DNA from 3 places in the Thalassospira sp. MCCC 1A02491 genome. Region 2 is predicted to be linked to each of the others. Evidence: riboswitches for the same ligand, from Rfam matches in the RefSeq annotation. Region 2 holds a riboswitch; each other region holds the start of a gene.
What was found. Region 2 has a riboswitch for cobalamin ahead of AUQ42_RS14970 (ribonucleoside-diphosphate reductase subunit alpha). Riboswitches for the same ligand answer to the same signal wherever they lie in the genome.
Positions count from the first base shown of each region.

Region 1: it holds a riboswitch for cobalamin, as region 2 does, so the genes downstream of both, AUQ42_RS11185 (DUF4198 domain-containing protein) here and AUQ42_RS14970 (ribonucleoside-diphosphate reductase subunit alpha) in region 2, are expected to answer to the same signal.
Region 3: it holds a riboswitch for cobalamin, as region 2 does, so the genes downstream of both, AUQ42_RS01970 (ABC transporter substrate-binding protein) here and AUQ42_RS14970 (ribonucleoside-diphosphate reductase subunit alpha) in region 2, are expected to answer to the same signal.

Region 1 is NZ_LPVX01000029.1:311,994-317,213, forward strand. It holds gene AUQ42_RS11175 (cobalt ABC transporter permease) at 1-564, opposite strand, end outside; gene cbiM (cobalt transporter CbiM) at 557-1,231, opposite strand; gene AUQ42_RS11185 (DUF4198 domain-containing protein) at 1,249-2,046, opposite strand; cobalamin riboswitch at 2,218-2,411, opposite strand; gene AUQ42_RS11190 (DUF924 family protein) at 2,560-3,105, shown strand; gene AUQ42_RS11195 (glycosyl transferase family protein) at 3,169-4,233, opposite strand; gene yaaA (peroxide stress protein YaaA) at 4,258-5,034, opposite strand.
Region 2 is NZ_LPVX01000032.1:175,426-180,645, forward strand. It holds gene arsB (ACR3 family arsenite efflux transporter) at 1-237, shown strand, start outside; gene AUQ42_RS14955 (ArsJ-associated glyceraldehyde-3-phosphate dehydrogenase) at 260-1,276, shown strand; gene arsJ (organoarsenical effux MFS transporter ArsJ) at 1,288-2,514, shown strand; gene AUQ42_RS14965 (PhoH family protein) at 2,853-3,614, shown strand; cobalamin riboswitch at 3,795-4,020, shown strand; gene AUQ42_RS14970 (ribonucleoside-diphosphate reductase subunit alpha) at 4,128-5,220, shown strand, end outside.
Region 3 is NZ_LPVX01000003.1:107,703-112,922, reverse strand. It holds gene AUQ42_RS01975 (glucan biosynthesis protein) at 1-622, opposite strand, end outside; cobalamin riboswitch at 793-992, shown strand; gene AUQ42_RS01970 (ABC transporter substrate-binding protein) at 1,219-2,244, shown strand; gene AUQ42_RS01965 (iron ABC transporter permease) at 2,285-3,349, shown strand; gene AUQ42_RS01960 (ABC transporter ATP-binding protein) at 3,346-4,146, shown strand; gene purD (phosphoribosylamine--glycine ligase) at 4,180-5,220, opposite strand, start outside.

The sequences.
Region 1 (5,220 bases), on a different contig from region 2:
CCCGAAGAACCCGAATATATAACCAATACCGCCCAGAATCGATTGAAGATCGTTCTTTTCCTTATAGGCGGTAATTTCCCGACGTAATGGCCGCAATTCATCGCGAACGATCGCGGCAATGACTTCTTCCTGTTCCCGGGTAATTGCAGTTTTGGTTGCATTATCCGCGACAACTGCCCCATCAACCGTGATGTTAGCGCTATCATCCGAATAAACTGCGTCAATGCTGCCTGCCCCGGCAATTCCCGTCAGGTCGGCAATATCAAAACTGGCTTCTGCAACATGCCCAGCCCCCAGATCGGCCCGAAAGACAAGGTCAACTTTCCGGCTTGGCGTATAGACAAAGAAACCGTCAGAATCCGTTCTGATTTCATCGATCTTGTTTCCCTGCTGGTCAAAAACTTCAACCAGCGTGTCCGCAGCCATATCGCCATTGGAAAACCCGATCTCCCCTTCGACAGCTGTGCCGCTTGGAAAAACCGATGCAATCACCTTATGGGCCTGGGCGGCCTGCATTCCGAACAGAAGGCCTGCCAGAAACACCCCAGTTGCAAGCTTAGCCATTGTTGGCCTCGTTCACCTGTTCGGCCAGGATCGCGGGGCTTTGTGCGTCATATCGGCTGATCTGGGCATCGGCGATCAGCAAGGCCGGTTTGACCTTCATGATCAGATAAACCGCTGCTGCAGACACCAGACCTTCGACCGCCATGATCGGAATATGGGCAAAGAAAACAAGCTTGGCCGCCGGTACAAACCCTTCCCCGCTCAGACCAAGGGAAATGGCCACGAACAAGGTGGTCAGCGCAATTGAAAGCGCACCGGCACACCCGCCCCAGATTGCCGCAAAGGTTGGATTGCTTCGCGACACCAATCCGCGAAACATGAAACCGGCAATCACCGCAGGAAATGCAATATTGACGGTATTGACCCCCAACACGGTCAAACCGCCAAATCCGAAAAAGATGGCCTGCAACAAAAGCCCGACAAAAAGTGCCGGGAATGCGGTCCAGCCAAGCACAAGCCCGGCCAGACCACTCATGATCAGATGCACGCTCGACGGACCGACCGGCACGTGGATCAGGGAGGCGACGAAGAACGTCGCCGATAACACCCCCGTCGCCGGAATTTTATCGATTGGCAGTTTGCGCAATCCAAGTCCAAGCCCCGCGACTGCAAGCACGCCACCGCCAATCAGCACCTCTGGGGCCAGTGCCCCGTCAACAATATGCATCTATTTTGTCCCCAAGCCTATTGCACATCATAGGCGCGAACCCACAGGACTGCATCCTGTGAAAGCTCTTTTCCCTGAAATTCTTTGTCCGGCCCACTGCCAAGAGCCGCAAAACCCCAAAATCCGGCCTTGGGGATCCCGAACGTGAAATACCCGTTGGCATCGGTAATCGCGACAATCGCCCCACCGGGCATCGGTCCTGCTGTCGGTTCCTTGGGCGCGTTGCGGTCCATATCGGGTTCGGCTGCCATATATTCGATTTCAACCTCGATCCTGGATACCGGTTCACCGTTGCTCAGCACCCGACCGGTAAAGGTCGAACCTGCGACAATGTTGGTCGGCCGGTTTAACGGCAGAATTTCGGTCACAAGTCCCTGTGCCTCCATCCAGTCGGTCGGGATTTCGTTGCGGTTCACATAGGACTTGGTGATCTGCTGAATGAAGATATCTTCGCTTTCTTCGTAATAGGGCTCGGGCACCACCACCATCACGTAATCGCCACTGCGCTTAAGGGTCAAAGTACCGTCATACGCCTTGGCGGTATTCTCCTTCCCTGTGAAGGTCACCTCAGAAAGTGTTGAAGATAAATCAATTTTATCACCGCGATGGATTGCGTAAAACGCCACCGGCTTTTTCATATCCATGACATGTCCGTTTTCGAACGGATGCCAGAATATCAGTTTCACCGGCAGTTCGCCGGGGGCGGTCACATTGACTTCCGGTGTATAGGCCAATTGAAAATGGGCATGCGCACTTTGTGACGCAAACGCGAAACAGGCACTTGCAATCGCAAGCTTGCCAAGAGTTTTAAACATGTAATCGTCTCTTTTCACGAACGATGCGCGTCAGAAAAGTTTCCCGACGCACAGAGTTAGGATCAAGAACGATAGGATGGCTGGAAGCAAGATACCGGTTTCACGACGAGACCGCCTTTTCCCTGCAACCTGACGCTCACCCCGGCGTCCAACAGTTCAGTACCGGACAAGCCGTGTCCGGCAGTCAAAGGCAGGTCTCCTGGCTCGTGGTTTCAAAAGCATTACGCCTTCCCGGTTTGTCACCAGTGGCATAGGTAATGCTCGGACCACTTACAGTTGCGGGGGCAGCCGTGGCATTGTCGTAACGCACCACGTTCCCTTTTAAGCCGATCCAATGGATCAACACCCAAGACGCGTTCATATTCCATGGGCGGCAAACACCTGTCAACTCTTTGCCCGCATCCGAACGGATTATCTTTTCGCGCCATTGCTTGACCTTCGCCCTTCCCCCGGCAAAGATCAGCAGACACATCGCACAATATTGCGATTGGCCTTACATGGGATGGGTTGGAAATGATGGCTCCTGAAACAGTCCTGGACTTCTGGTTCAAGGAACTCGAACAAAAGCAATGGTTTATCAAGGATACTGCACTTGACACCCACATTGCCGAACGATTTTCCGACATTCATGCCGCGGCCCTTGCCGGTGAACTTTTCACATGGCGCAACACCGCATCGGGGCGCCTTGCCGAAATCATCGTTCTGGATCAGTTTTCGCGCAACATGTATCGCGACACGCCGCAATCATTTGCTGCCGATCCGATCGCGCTTGTTCTTGCACAGGAAGCCGTATCCTTGGGCAAGGACAAGGAACTTGGATCACCAGAACAGCGGGCGTTTCTGTATATGCCCTATATGCATTCAGAATCCGAATTGATCCATGAAATTGCCATGACCCTGTTTGATCAGCCCGGGCTTGAACACAATTACGGCTTTGAAATCAAACACAAGAAAATCATCGACCGGTTCGGGCGTTATCCGCATCGCAATGACATTCTTGGCAGGACATCCACGCCAGAAGAAATCGCGTTTCTCAAAGAACCCGGCTCGTCATTCTAGAACGAAAAACGGGACGGCAATCCGTCCCGCTTTCATAAAATCATTCAATGCGAAAACGCGATATCAACCGATATCGCGATCGCGATTATCCCACCATCCCTGCACAAGGGCTTCGGCTTCGTCCATATAATCGGCTTTGCCCGCAAGGAATGCCGCCATCGCCGCACTACCCTTGATCCTGGCTTCGGCCGGGGCATCCTCGACCTCGCCGCGCCAAACAGCCAGAAAGTGCTTGAGAGTCACCGGGCTTTGATCGTCGATTTCTTTTTCGGTTTTTGGCAAAAGTGCCGGCCATCGGACGTCGCAAAGCTCGCCGTTATCAAGCATCCGAAGATCAACATGTTTGAACGGTGTGCGCTCTGCTTCGCCGCCCCCGCCCTTGATCACGCCAATTCGCGGCAGTTCAAGAAGCTTTCCGGTTTCACGATGCACATCCAGAAATGCCGGATGAAACACCCCCAGAAACGCGGCCCGTGCCTGCAACGGGTTCAGCAACCGCAACAGGGTATTCACCGGACTGCGCAGCCCCAAAAGCGACCGCAACCCGATCAGCTCCTGCAATTTCGGATGCATATGGCGCAGCGGCAGATAAGCAAACCCCTTTGCGGCAATATCCGAACGGGCTTCTTCGGCCGACATCGCGATCGGCAGCTTAAGCGCCTTGATCGCGGCCTCGGTTCCAAGACCATTGACCAGATGCGAGTTATAACCGTGCATCAGAACCGGAACACCGTTCTGCGATATCAAATGTGCCGACAATACAAACCACGGCAGACCACGGGTTCGACCAGCCGCATATGACGGCCAGTCAAGCATCGGGCGGCCCACCGGGTTGGTGTCCTGTCCATCATCCGCATCAAGCCTTGCGGCTTTGCGCACGGCTTCGATCATGCCTGCGAGTTCTTCCGGCGTTTCCGCCCGATAGCGCAGCATAAGCAAAAACGCGCCAAGCTGGATCGGCTCGACCTCATCGCGCAGGATCATTGAAAAGGCATCGAATGCCTCTTCGCGCGTCAGGCTGCGTGAACGGCCCGGCCCCCGAAAGAACGTTCTCAAATACCCGGAAAACGGATGAGATTCGGGTAAATGATTTTCTTCCTCGAGCTGTTCAAGATGCTCGTCGGTCATACGTACTCACCGAAAAAATTGTCGTTACTGGTCATGGACGCGGGTAAAGACCCACTCCGTCTCGTTTGACAGGTCATCCTGGTAGCAATAACCGTCAACATTGAATTTCTTAAGGTCTTGCGGGTCTTCCAGTCGATTGTCGATCATGTAACGCGCCATCATGCCACGCGCACGCTTCGCTGAGAAGCCGACAACCTTGGCAGCACCGCCTTTGACCTCCTTAAAGACCGGTGTGATGACCGGTCCATCAAGCAGCTTGGTCTTGACCGACTTGAAGTATTCGTTGGATGCCAGATTGATCAGGCTGCGGTCCTTGTGGCCTTCGGTAAGCTTGTTGATCTCCTTGGCGATCTTGTCACCCCAGAACGCATAAAGGTCCTTGCCACGCGGATTTTCAAGCCGTGTGCCCATTTCAAGGCGATAAGGCTGCATCAGATCACGCGGCTTCAACAGACCATAAAGCCCCGACAGCATCCGAAAATGGTCTTCGGCCCAGTCGATATCGGCATCCTTCATGGTATCGGCATCAAGACCGACATAGGTATCACCACGAAAGGCAAAGATCGCCGGTTTTGCGTTACTGCGATCAAAAGGCCGTGAAAAATGCTGGAAGCGCTTATAATTCAGATCCGCAAGGTTTTCACTGATCCCCATCAGCTTCATCAAATCGCCACGGCTTTTTTTCCGTGCAACTTCAATCAATTCTTCCGTGTCATCGAGAAACGCCGGTTGGGAAACGGCCATTTCCGGCACGTCCGTTTCGAAATCCAGCTTCTTGGCCGGGGACACAACAGCAAGCATCAATCTGCCTCTTCTCTTTCATCTCGGTTCAATTTGTCGTAACAAGCCACAAGGCATGGACAATGTCTAGGGCCCAAGCCCATGTACAGGTGTATACGACTGTGTATGGATTTGGACCCTTGGCTTTATCCATAAACTTCTAATCTTGCAGAAAATCCGTCTGGCGCAAGCCTTGGCGGAAGAAAG
Region 2 (5,220 bases):
AACAAGTTTCTGGGGGTGGAGCACAGGATTGCCGCCCCGTCGGCGATGATCGGTGCATCAAACTTCTTTGAACTGGCGGTCGCCACCGCCATTGGTCTGTTCGGCTTTTCATCGGGGGCGGCATTGGCGACCGTGGTCGGCGTTCTGGTCGAAGTGCCAGTGATGTTATCGCTGGTTGCCATTGCCAACCGGTCACGTGGCTGGTTCGCATCAGACACCGCCCCGCAAAACAAGTAATCCACGCATTCAGGTAATCGAGATGAGCAAGAAAATACGCATCGGCATCAACGGTTTCGGCCGCATGGGGCGGCTGGTTTTACGGGCGGGCTGGGGCCACCCGAACCTTGAATTTGTTCATATCAATGAAATCCGGGGCGGGGCCAAAACCGCGGCCCATCTTCTGGAATTTGATTCGGTTCATGGCCGCTGGTCCAACCGGGTTGATTGCATCAATGACCAGGTGGTGATTGATCAGACCCACAAGATTTCGTTTTCCGAAAACGCCACACCGGCCGACACCGACTGGACCGGCATGGGGTGCGACATCGTTCTGGAATGCACCGGCAAATTCAAAACCCCCGAAACGCTTCAGCCCTATTTTGATCAGGGTGTGAAAAAGGTCATCGTCGCCGCCCCGGTCAAGGAAGGTGCGCTTAATATCGTCTATGGGGTCAATGATGACCTTTACGATCCGGCGACACATCATCTTTTGACCGCAGCAAGCTGCACCACCAATTGTCTGGCCCCGGTGGTCAAGGTCATGCATGAACAACTTGGCATTAAGCATGGTTCGATCACCACCATCCATGATGTCACCAACACCCAGACGATTGTCGATCTTCCGCATAATGACCTGCGCCGGGCGCGGTCGTGCCTGCAATCATTGATCCCGACCAGCACGGGGTCCGCCACCGCGATCACGATGATTTATCCGGAATTGGCGGGCAAATTGAACGGGATTGCCGTGCGTGTGCCGCTTCTGAACGCATCGCTGACCGATTGCGTGTTTGAAGTGGCGCGCGATACCGATGTTGAAACGGTCAATCGCCTGATGCGCGAGGCATCGGAAACCTATCTTGCCGGTATTCTGGGCTATGAAGACCGCCCGCTGGTCAGTGTTGATTACCTTAATGACAGCCGGTCTTCGATCATTGATGCCGGATCGACCATGGTGATCGACAAGCGACAGGTCAAAATACTGGCCTGGTATGACAATGAATGGGGCTATGTCTGTCGTATGGCGGATCTGGCTGCCAAAGTCGCGCAATCGCTTTAGGAATGCCGATCATGTCATCTGCCATTCGCAATTATGCACTTGTGACCGGGGCCTATTGGGGCTTCACCCTGACTGACGGGGCGTTGCGGATGCTGGTGCTGTTGCATTTCCATGCCCTTGGCTATTCGGCATTTGAAATTGCCCTTCTGTTCATCCTTTATGAAGTGGCGGGGATTGTAACCAATCTGGTTGGCGGATGGCTGGCACAAACACGCGGGCTGCGCTTTACCCTTTATAGCGGATTGATCCTTCAGATCGCATCGCTTGCCGCCCTTTCGCAAACACAGACCGATTGGGCACCGGCCATTTCGGTTATCTATGTCATGGGACTTCAGGCCGCATCGGGTGTGGCAAAGGATCTGACCAAGATGTCGAGCAAATCGGCAATCAAGGTTCTGGTGCCTGCCGATGCCGGGGGCGCGCTTTTCAAATGGGTTGCCCTTTTGACCGGATCGAAAAACGCCCTTAAAGGGGTCGGCTTTTTCATGGGCGGTGCGCTTTTGTCCTGGCTTGGATTTTCCGGGGCGTTGCTTGCCATGGCGGTCGGTCTTGCCATCACGCTGATCGCGGTTGCACTGTCACTGGGCAATGCGATGTCCGGACCATCTGAAAAGATCAAACCCAAATTCCGTGACGTGTTTTCGCGTGACCGCAAGATCAACGTCCTGTCGGCGGCCCGGCTTTTCCTGTTCGGGTCGCGTGATATCTGGTTTGTGGTCGGCCTGCCGGTGTTTTTGGCAGCCGAACTGGGCTGGAACCATATCGAGGTCGGCACCTATATGGCGCTTTGGGTGATTGGATACGGCTTCATTCAGGCCTTCGCCCCCAAAATGCTGCGCGCCGGATCACACGAACCCGATGGCCGCACCGCCCGGTTCTGGATCGCAGCCCTGATCGCGGTGACCACTGCCATTGCCGCAGCCGTCACACAGGGGATTGCGCCGCAACTTGCAGTTCTGGGCGGGCTTTTGGTGTTCGGCATTGTCTTTGCCGTGAACTCGTCACTGCATTCCTATTTGATCCTTGCCTATGCCGATGGCGACAAGGTCGCGATGAATGTCGGGTTTTATTACATGTCCAATGCCATCGGGCGGCTTTGCGGGACCATTCTGTCGGGCGTTGCCTATTCCTATGGCGGGCTGGTCGGATGTCTTGTGACGTCGATTGCGTTTTTGACCATCAGCTGGATCATCAGTGCCGCCCTTCCGGCAAGAAGCGCCGTCACACCGCAGAGTTGAACAAAAAAGTTCTTTCGCAGATGCGGGATAAATGACTGAAAAGACTCACAATCCGGATTCACGAAAATTTCATCGTGCAAAAAACCGTGACAAGACACTGCATATAGGGGTACGATTCCAATCAACGGTCAATCACTGGACCGCAGGAGGGGTTCCCGAGTGCCGCGAAAAAGCGTCTTACAACGAGAATTTTCGCCCCCCGGATCGCACATGCAACATGTTGTGACCGGCGGAAACTCCTACCGCCACTTCCATCGCAAGATGAAAATTGAATGCGCGCCTTTCCATGACGGAATGGCGCGTTTTGCTTTTTTGGCACATTTGATGAGGTGATCGTCATGGGTAAGCGCGCAGCACGCCGTCGTAACCGTCCGCAACAGTCCGACAACAATGTCCATGAACTGTTTGATGAAAAGAACGCTGACTGGCACCCGCTTCAGGGGGAAGCCGCAGAACAGAAAGGACAACGCGATCAAAGCTACCGCCGCAACATCCGCCCGAAAAGTGAAAACCAGGCCGCATTGATGGAGGCCATTGATGCCTTCAACCTGGTCCTTGCCCTTGGCCCGGCAGGCACCGGTAAAACCTATATCGCGGTTTCCAAGGCGGTCGAAGCCCTGGATAAGGGTGATATCGGTCGTATCGTTCTGGCCCGCCCGGCTGTTGAAGCCGGCGAAAATATCGGCTTCCTGCCCGGCGATGTCGAAGCCAAGATGGCACCTTATCTTCGCCCGCTTTATGACGCGCTTAATGATCGCCTTGGCACCAAGCGCCTGCGCACATACCTTTCGGACGGCACGATTGAGATTGCCCCGATCGGCTATATGCGTGGCCGTACCCTGAACAATGCCTTCGTCGTCATCGACGAAGCCCAGAACTGCACATACGGGCAGCTTAAAATGCTGGTGACGCGTCTGGGCTGGAATTCCACCATGATCCTGACCGGCGACCCGGATCAGACCGACCTTCTGCCGGAAATGTCGGGTCTTTCGGAAATGTCCGAACGACTTGAAAATGTCGAAGATGTCGCCTGTGTCCAGCTGCGCGACAAGGACATTGTCCGCCATCCGTTGGTTGCAAGCATGCTTACGGTTCTCTGATTTCGGTCATCAAGTTCCGACACAGCAAACCAAAGAAGAAAAAAGGACGGGCCCCAAAAGGGCCCGTCACTTTTTGGGTCTGCTTATATAGACTGATAATTCTTGGCTTCGCGCCCGATCACCGAGATCGGTAAAACCTGTCAAGAAAACATATATATTGACGAAATTTTCAATCCGAACCCAATATATAGGCATCACGGTCCTTCTTACCGAACCATATCGGTTTGAAGGCTAAGAGGGAATTCGGTGCGTTTTGCATATGCACGACAATGCCGAAGCTGCCCCCGCAACTGTAAGCGGCTAGCTTTAATCCAACCATGGTCACTGAAATGCTTGGCATTTCGGGAAGGCCGGATGAAGCATCGATCCGCAAGCCAGGAGACCTGCCGTGAGCGAACGTAAACATTCACGGGCGGGGTGTCCCGGTGGAGTGCTTGTGATCTGACTGGCAGACCGCCAATCATCCCTGCATACCTCCGTTTGGCCTTTGCCCCCATATGATTGGGGCTTACAATGTCAGAAACAGTCGAGTTGGAACGGCCTGCCGTTTCCGATCCTTCATCAAATTCACACACCATCTATCAGGTGATCCGTCGCAACGGATCGGTCACGGCCTTTGATGCAACCAAAATCAAAACAGCCCTGACCAAGGCATTTCTTGCCGCCGAGGGCGAAACCGCGTCGGGATCACATCGGGTACATGACATTGTCGATGGATTGGCCGATCAGGTTACCACGACCTTGTTAAAGCGGGCCGCGCCGGGCCATACCCTTCAGATCGAAGATATACAGGATCAGGTCGAGCTGGCCCTGATGCGCAGCGAACATCACAAGGTTGCGCGCGCCTATGTCCTGTATCGTGAAGACCGTGCGCGCGAACGCGCCAAGCTTGATGCACGCAAGAAAGGCAAAAGGGCCGGGCAGCCCGATCTTCATGTCACCCTGCCCGACGGCAGCAAAAGGTTGCTTGATATTGACCGGTTGGCGACCGTGATTGCCGAGGCCTGTGGCGACCTTGATGGCGTCAGCACAGCACCGATCATGGAAGAAACCAGAAAGAACCTTTATGACGGTGTCACCACCGGGGAATTGGCACTTGCCCCGATCATGGCAGCCCGAACACTGGTAGAGCGCGAACCGAATTACGCCTTTGTCAGCGCACGCCTGTTACTTGACAAGCTTCGGACAGAAGCCCTGAGCTTTGTCTTCGACCAGCCCGAACAAGCCACCCAGGCCGAGATGGGCGCACGATACGCGACCTATTTCCCCGCCGCGATCAAGGCAGGCATCAAGTCCGGTCTGATTGATCCGGAATTGTCAAAGTTTGACCTGAAAAAAATCGCGGCGGCAATCAAGCCGGAACGCGATCTGAACTTCCAGTATCTGGGACTTCAGACGCTTTATGACCGTTACTTCCTGCATGTCAAAGGGTCGCGGTTTGAACTGCCACAGGCCTTTTTCATGCGGGTTGCCATGGGTCTTGCCATCCGTGAGATCGACCGCGAAGCCAAGGCAATCGAATTTTATGATCAGCTTTCCACCTTTGTCTTCATGGCATCGACCCCGACCCTGTTCAATGCCGGGACATGCCGCCCGCAATTGTCAT
Region 3 (5,220 bases), on a different contig from region 2:
ATTCTTCGGGTTGGGATGTGGCGGTATTGACCGCAATCCCGCGCGCGGACAGGCCATACTGGCCTTCATCACCGATGGCGCGGAAATAGGATGCGCCAAGAAACGCCGCCCAGTCCTGGGTTTTCCAGTCATCACGCGACAGTTCTTCATGAAGGCGGAACCCGGCAAAGCCGCTGTTTTCGGGCAGCTGGCGGGCAATACTGTCGGCTGGCATGTCAAAGTAATCGGGTTTATAGATGACTTCGCGTGCCGTGCCGTCTTCCAGAAGATACATGTGCACGGGCTTGGCGAAATACATGCCCAGATGGAAAAACGTCACCGGATAGGTGCCTGATCCATCGGAAAACGGCGAATGGTCGCGTTTGTAATGCAATTTGCCATGGGTGTCGTAATCGATCCGCCCGACAATTTCCGGGTTGGGGGCGACTGGCGGCTCATAGGCGGCCTGCGCCATCGATTTGGCACGCGCAATCAGATCGGCAAAATCAAACGGCTGTCCCGCACCAAGGTCAAGCCCTGGTACTTCTGCCAATGCATGCTGATAGATCGACATTCCCGGCAGGATAAGACCGGCTGCCGCGATGGATTTCAAAAAGCGTCTGCGTTCAACAGAAGTCGTCATGTGCATCATGTTCCAATGGTTTCATTTGTCGGCAAGCATACCAGACAGTGTGGAGGTAATCGGGATGAAACATGGCAAATTCAAGGTCGTGTCGACTGCAATTTCTGCATGGACCCCTGTGTAAATGCCTCTGGTCATCTGCCAATTTCCTTGACCGGGTTTGGGCTTTAATCTAACGGTCAGATGTCGGTATCCGGATATCGGATAAAGGGAATTCGATCTGGGCTGCGTGCCCATCAACCGAAGCTGCCCCCGCAACTGTAGGCGGTGAGCGTTTTTCTGACCAATGCCACTGGGATGAACCCGGGAAGGCCAGGAAAAGTGCTTTGACCCGCGAGCCAGGAGACCTGCCGACATGAATGCGACGGACCGGGCGGGGTGCCCCGGAGAATGTCGGCATATGTCGCGGTTTCCGGCAGTTTTTTGTAAATGCGCCTGAATACCGATCCTGACATCTTCCGCCATTTCCCGACACTTTTGCCAGTCCCTTGACGATAGTAAAGTGTGTGTTATGTTATAACATAACATTTGCGATATGCTGTGCAGTGGCCGGTAATTGCCGACCCTTGCCGGTATGTCTTTGAAAGGAAGTCAAAGTGATCAGTCACTATAAACATGCGCTGGCAGTCGGGGTGTTTGCTGCCGGTTTTATGATTTCGGCCCCGTTTGCGGCTGCGACGGAATATCCGCTTGCCATCGAAAATTGCGGCAGCACGCTGCACTTTGATGCGGCCCCCGAACGGGTTGTGTCGCTTGGACAAAGCACGACAGAAATCCTCTATTCGCTGGGGCTGGCCGATAAGGTCAAAGGCACCGGGGTCTGGTTTGGTCCGGTCATGGATGAATTCAGGGATGTGAATGCGTCCGTGCCGCGTCTGGCTGATAATGATCCGGGCTTTGAAACCGTGGTTGCGCAAAAACCGCAACTGGTCGCCACCCAGTATCAATGGCATGTCGGTCCCAAGGGCATTGTTGGCACCACCGAACAGTTCAATGAACTTTCGATCCCGGTCTATACCGCACCGGCCGATTGTGTCGGCAAGGACAATGCCGGCGGGGGCGACGGGGTGCGCCATGACCGTTTCTCCATGGACCTGATTTATCGGGAAATTTCCGACCTTGCGCAGATTTTCGATATCGAGGATCGCGGCGCGGCCCTGATTGCCAGGTTGAAAGATCGTGAAGCCCGGTCCCTGGCACAGGTCAATGCCAGCGGGAACAGCAATGTTTCGACCGTTTTCTGGTTTTCCAGTGCCGAGATTAAAAGCGATCCCTACGTCGCGGGCAAAAACGGGGCCGCGGGCTATATCGCGGAAAAACTTGGCGTAACAAACATCATCGACAGCGACGAAGAATGGCCGACCGTGGGGTGGGAAACCATTGCGCGCGCCAATCCCGATATCATTGTGATCGGTAAAATGGGCCGTCGCCGTTTCCCGGCAGATGATTGGGAAGTCAAAATGGACTTTTTGAAAACCGATCCGGTTACACGCCAGATGAAAGCGGTTAAAAACGGCAATATCGTTGTGATGGATGCGCAATCGATGGACCCGACAATTCGTCTGATTGACGGTATTGAAACGCTTGCCCAGGCTGTCGAACGCCTGAGTGCCTCGAACTGATTGCCCAACCCGATGGCGCTCGATATGCCCGGAGACTTCAATGTTTGAAAAAACACCCCCTCAGCCCCCCGCACGATCGCGGGCGGGGCGGGCATATCTTGCGCGAAGCGGTGCCGCCGTGGCGGCTTTGATCCTGCTTGCCGCTGTGGTTGCAATCGCTGCTGCCAAGGGGGAAACACACATTCCCCTTGGCACGGTTCTTCAAACCATTGCCAATCATCTGTGGCAGGCGGGCTATGAGATTGATCCAATCGATTCCGGGATCATCTGGAATTACCGGATTTCGCGTGCACTTGTGGCTGCGGCCTGCGGGGCGTCACTTGCGTTGTCGGGGGCCGTGTTACAGGCGCTTTTGCGCAACAGTCTGGCCGATCCCTATTTGCTGGGCATTTCGGCGGGGGCATCTACCGGCGCGGTCAGTGTTGCCATTCTTGGTCTTGGGGCGGGGATGGTTTCGCTGTCACTTGGCGCGTTTGTCGGTGCGCTGGTGGCATTCGGGTTTGTCGCGCTTTTGGCCATTCCGGCCGGTCGTGGTGCAGGCGCGATCATTTTGGCCGGGGTTGCCGGATCACAGCTTTTCAACGCCCTGACATCCTTTATCGTCACCAAGGCAGCAACCGCGGACGAGGCGCGCGGCATCATGTTCTGGTTGCTTGGCAATCTGAGTGGTGTGCGCTGGGACGATGTCTATCTTGCGCTGCCCGTTGCGTTTGGCGGGCTGGTTGTGTGTCTTTGGTATGCGCGCGCACTTGATGCTTTTACCTTTGGTGTGGAATCGGCGGCATCGCTTGGCGTGCCGGTGCGCCGTGTTTATGTGGTTCTGATTGCGGTGGCGGCATCCATGACGGCTGTGATGGTCAGTCTTGTCGGTTCGATCGGTTTTGTCGGTTTGGTCATCCCGCATGCGGCACGGTTCTTTGTCGGGACCCGGCATGGGCTTTTGCTGCCGGTTTCGGCCCTGATCGGGGCGATATTCCTTGTTGCGGCTGACATTGTTTCACGCATCATTCTGGATGGTCAGGTTCTTCCCATCGGGGTGATTACCGCCCTGATCGGGGCACCGGCCTTTGCGCTTATTCTTTGTCATGGAAGGGTTCTGCGATGACACTGGAACTGCGCGATGTTGGCTGGAATGCCGGTTTCAAGAAAATCATCACTGACGTGTCGTTGCGGGTTGAACCGGGGGAATTCCTTGGCCTGATCGGACCAAACGGATCTGGCAAAACCAGTCTGATGTCGGTTCTGGCCGGTATTCGTGCCCCGTCTCGTGGACAGGCCCTGCTTGACGGGCAGGCGATGAAAAAAGTCGGGCGTCGCAATCTGGCGCGACGGATCGGCTTTGTCGAACAACAGGCCGACACCATTGACCGCATTACCGTGCGCGAGGCGGTGGCGCTGGGCAGAACACCGTATCTGAGTTTGCTGTCACCCTGGTCAGAAGATGACCAGGCGATTGTCCAAAAGGCGCTGGAAGCAGTTGAGATGCATCTGATGGCTGACCGGATGTGGCAAACATTGTCGGGCGGGGAAAAACAGCGCGTTCATATCGCCCGGACATTGGCGCAACAGCCTGATTTCCTGTTGCTGGACGAGCCGACCAACCATCTTGATATCCATCATCAACTGGGATTGCTTGATCTTGTCCGTACCCTTCCGGTGACGGTGGTGGCGGCCCTGCATGATCTGAACCATGCGGCGATGTTCTGTGACCGGATTGCGATGATGGATCGCGGCAAACTGATTGCGATTGGCACGCCCGAACAGATTTTGACATCGCAAAACCTGCGTGATGTTTTCGGGGTTGCCGCCGATATCGAACGCGATGATCAGGGCCGCTGTCATATCCGCTATCAGGTCGGTATATCGGGCCAGTCGGGCATAAAAAAAGACCGGGTTGCGTAACCCGGTCTTTTGAAAATCGGTTTGGATGCGGGCTTATGCCTGTTCGCGGGCCACGGCGCGCCAGCCGATATCACGGCGGCAAAAACCACCTTCCCAGTCAATCGCATCAACCGCCTCATAGGCGCGTTTCTGGGTTTCGGTGACGGTTGCACCGCGCGCGGTGACGCCAAGAACACGACCACCGGTCGCAACCAGTTTGTCACCCTCCATCTTGGTCCCGGCATGAAGGACCTTGACCTTGTCCATGGCGTCAGCCGCCGGGACGTTTTTGATCTCGGTCCCTTTTTCGTAAGCCCCCGGATACCCCTTGGCGGCCATGACGACGACCATTGCGGTTTCCTCATACCATTCCGGTTTGACGGTATTAAGCGTGCCGGTGGCCGCACCATCAAGGATGTCCAGCACGTCCGATTTCAGACGGGTCATCAGGACCTGACATTCCGGGTCACCGAAACGGATGTTGTATTCGATCAGTTTCGGGTTGCCTTCATCGTCAATCATCAGGCCCGCAAACAGCACGCCCTTGAACGGGTGGCCTTCATTGGCCATGCCTTTGACGGTCGGGACGATGATCTGTTCCATGACCTTGGCTTCGACCGCATCGGTAAAGACCGGGGCCGGGGAATAGGCCCCCATGCCGCCCGTGTTGGGGCCGGTATCGCCTTCGCCAACGGCCTTGTGATCCTGGGCTGCAACCAGCGGAATGACGTTCTCGCCATCGCAAACCGCAAAAAATGAGGCTTCCTCACCTTTGAGGAATTCTTCAATCACGATTTCCGCCCCGGCATCGCCGAACTTGCCACCGACCATGCATTCATCGATTGCGGCAAATGCTTCGTCCGTGGTCTGACAGATCGTTACACCCTTGCCTGCGGCCAGACCGTCGGTCTTAACGACAATCGGCGCACCGTGTTTTTCAACAAATGCCTTGGCATCTGCGGGGTTGGTGAAACGGCCATAGGCAGCCGTCGGTACACCGAACTTTGCCACCATGTCTTTCATGAAGCCCTTGGAACCTTCAAGCTGGGCGGCCGCCTTGGAACAACCGAACGACTTGATGCCCGCGGCGTCGAG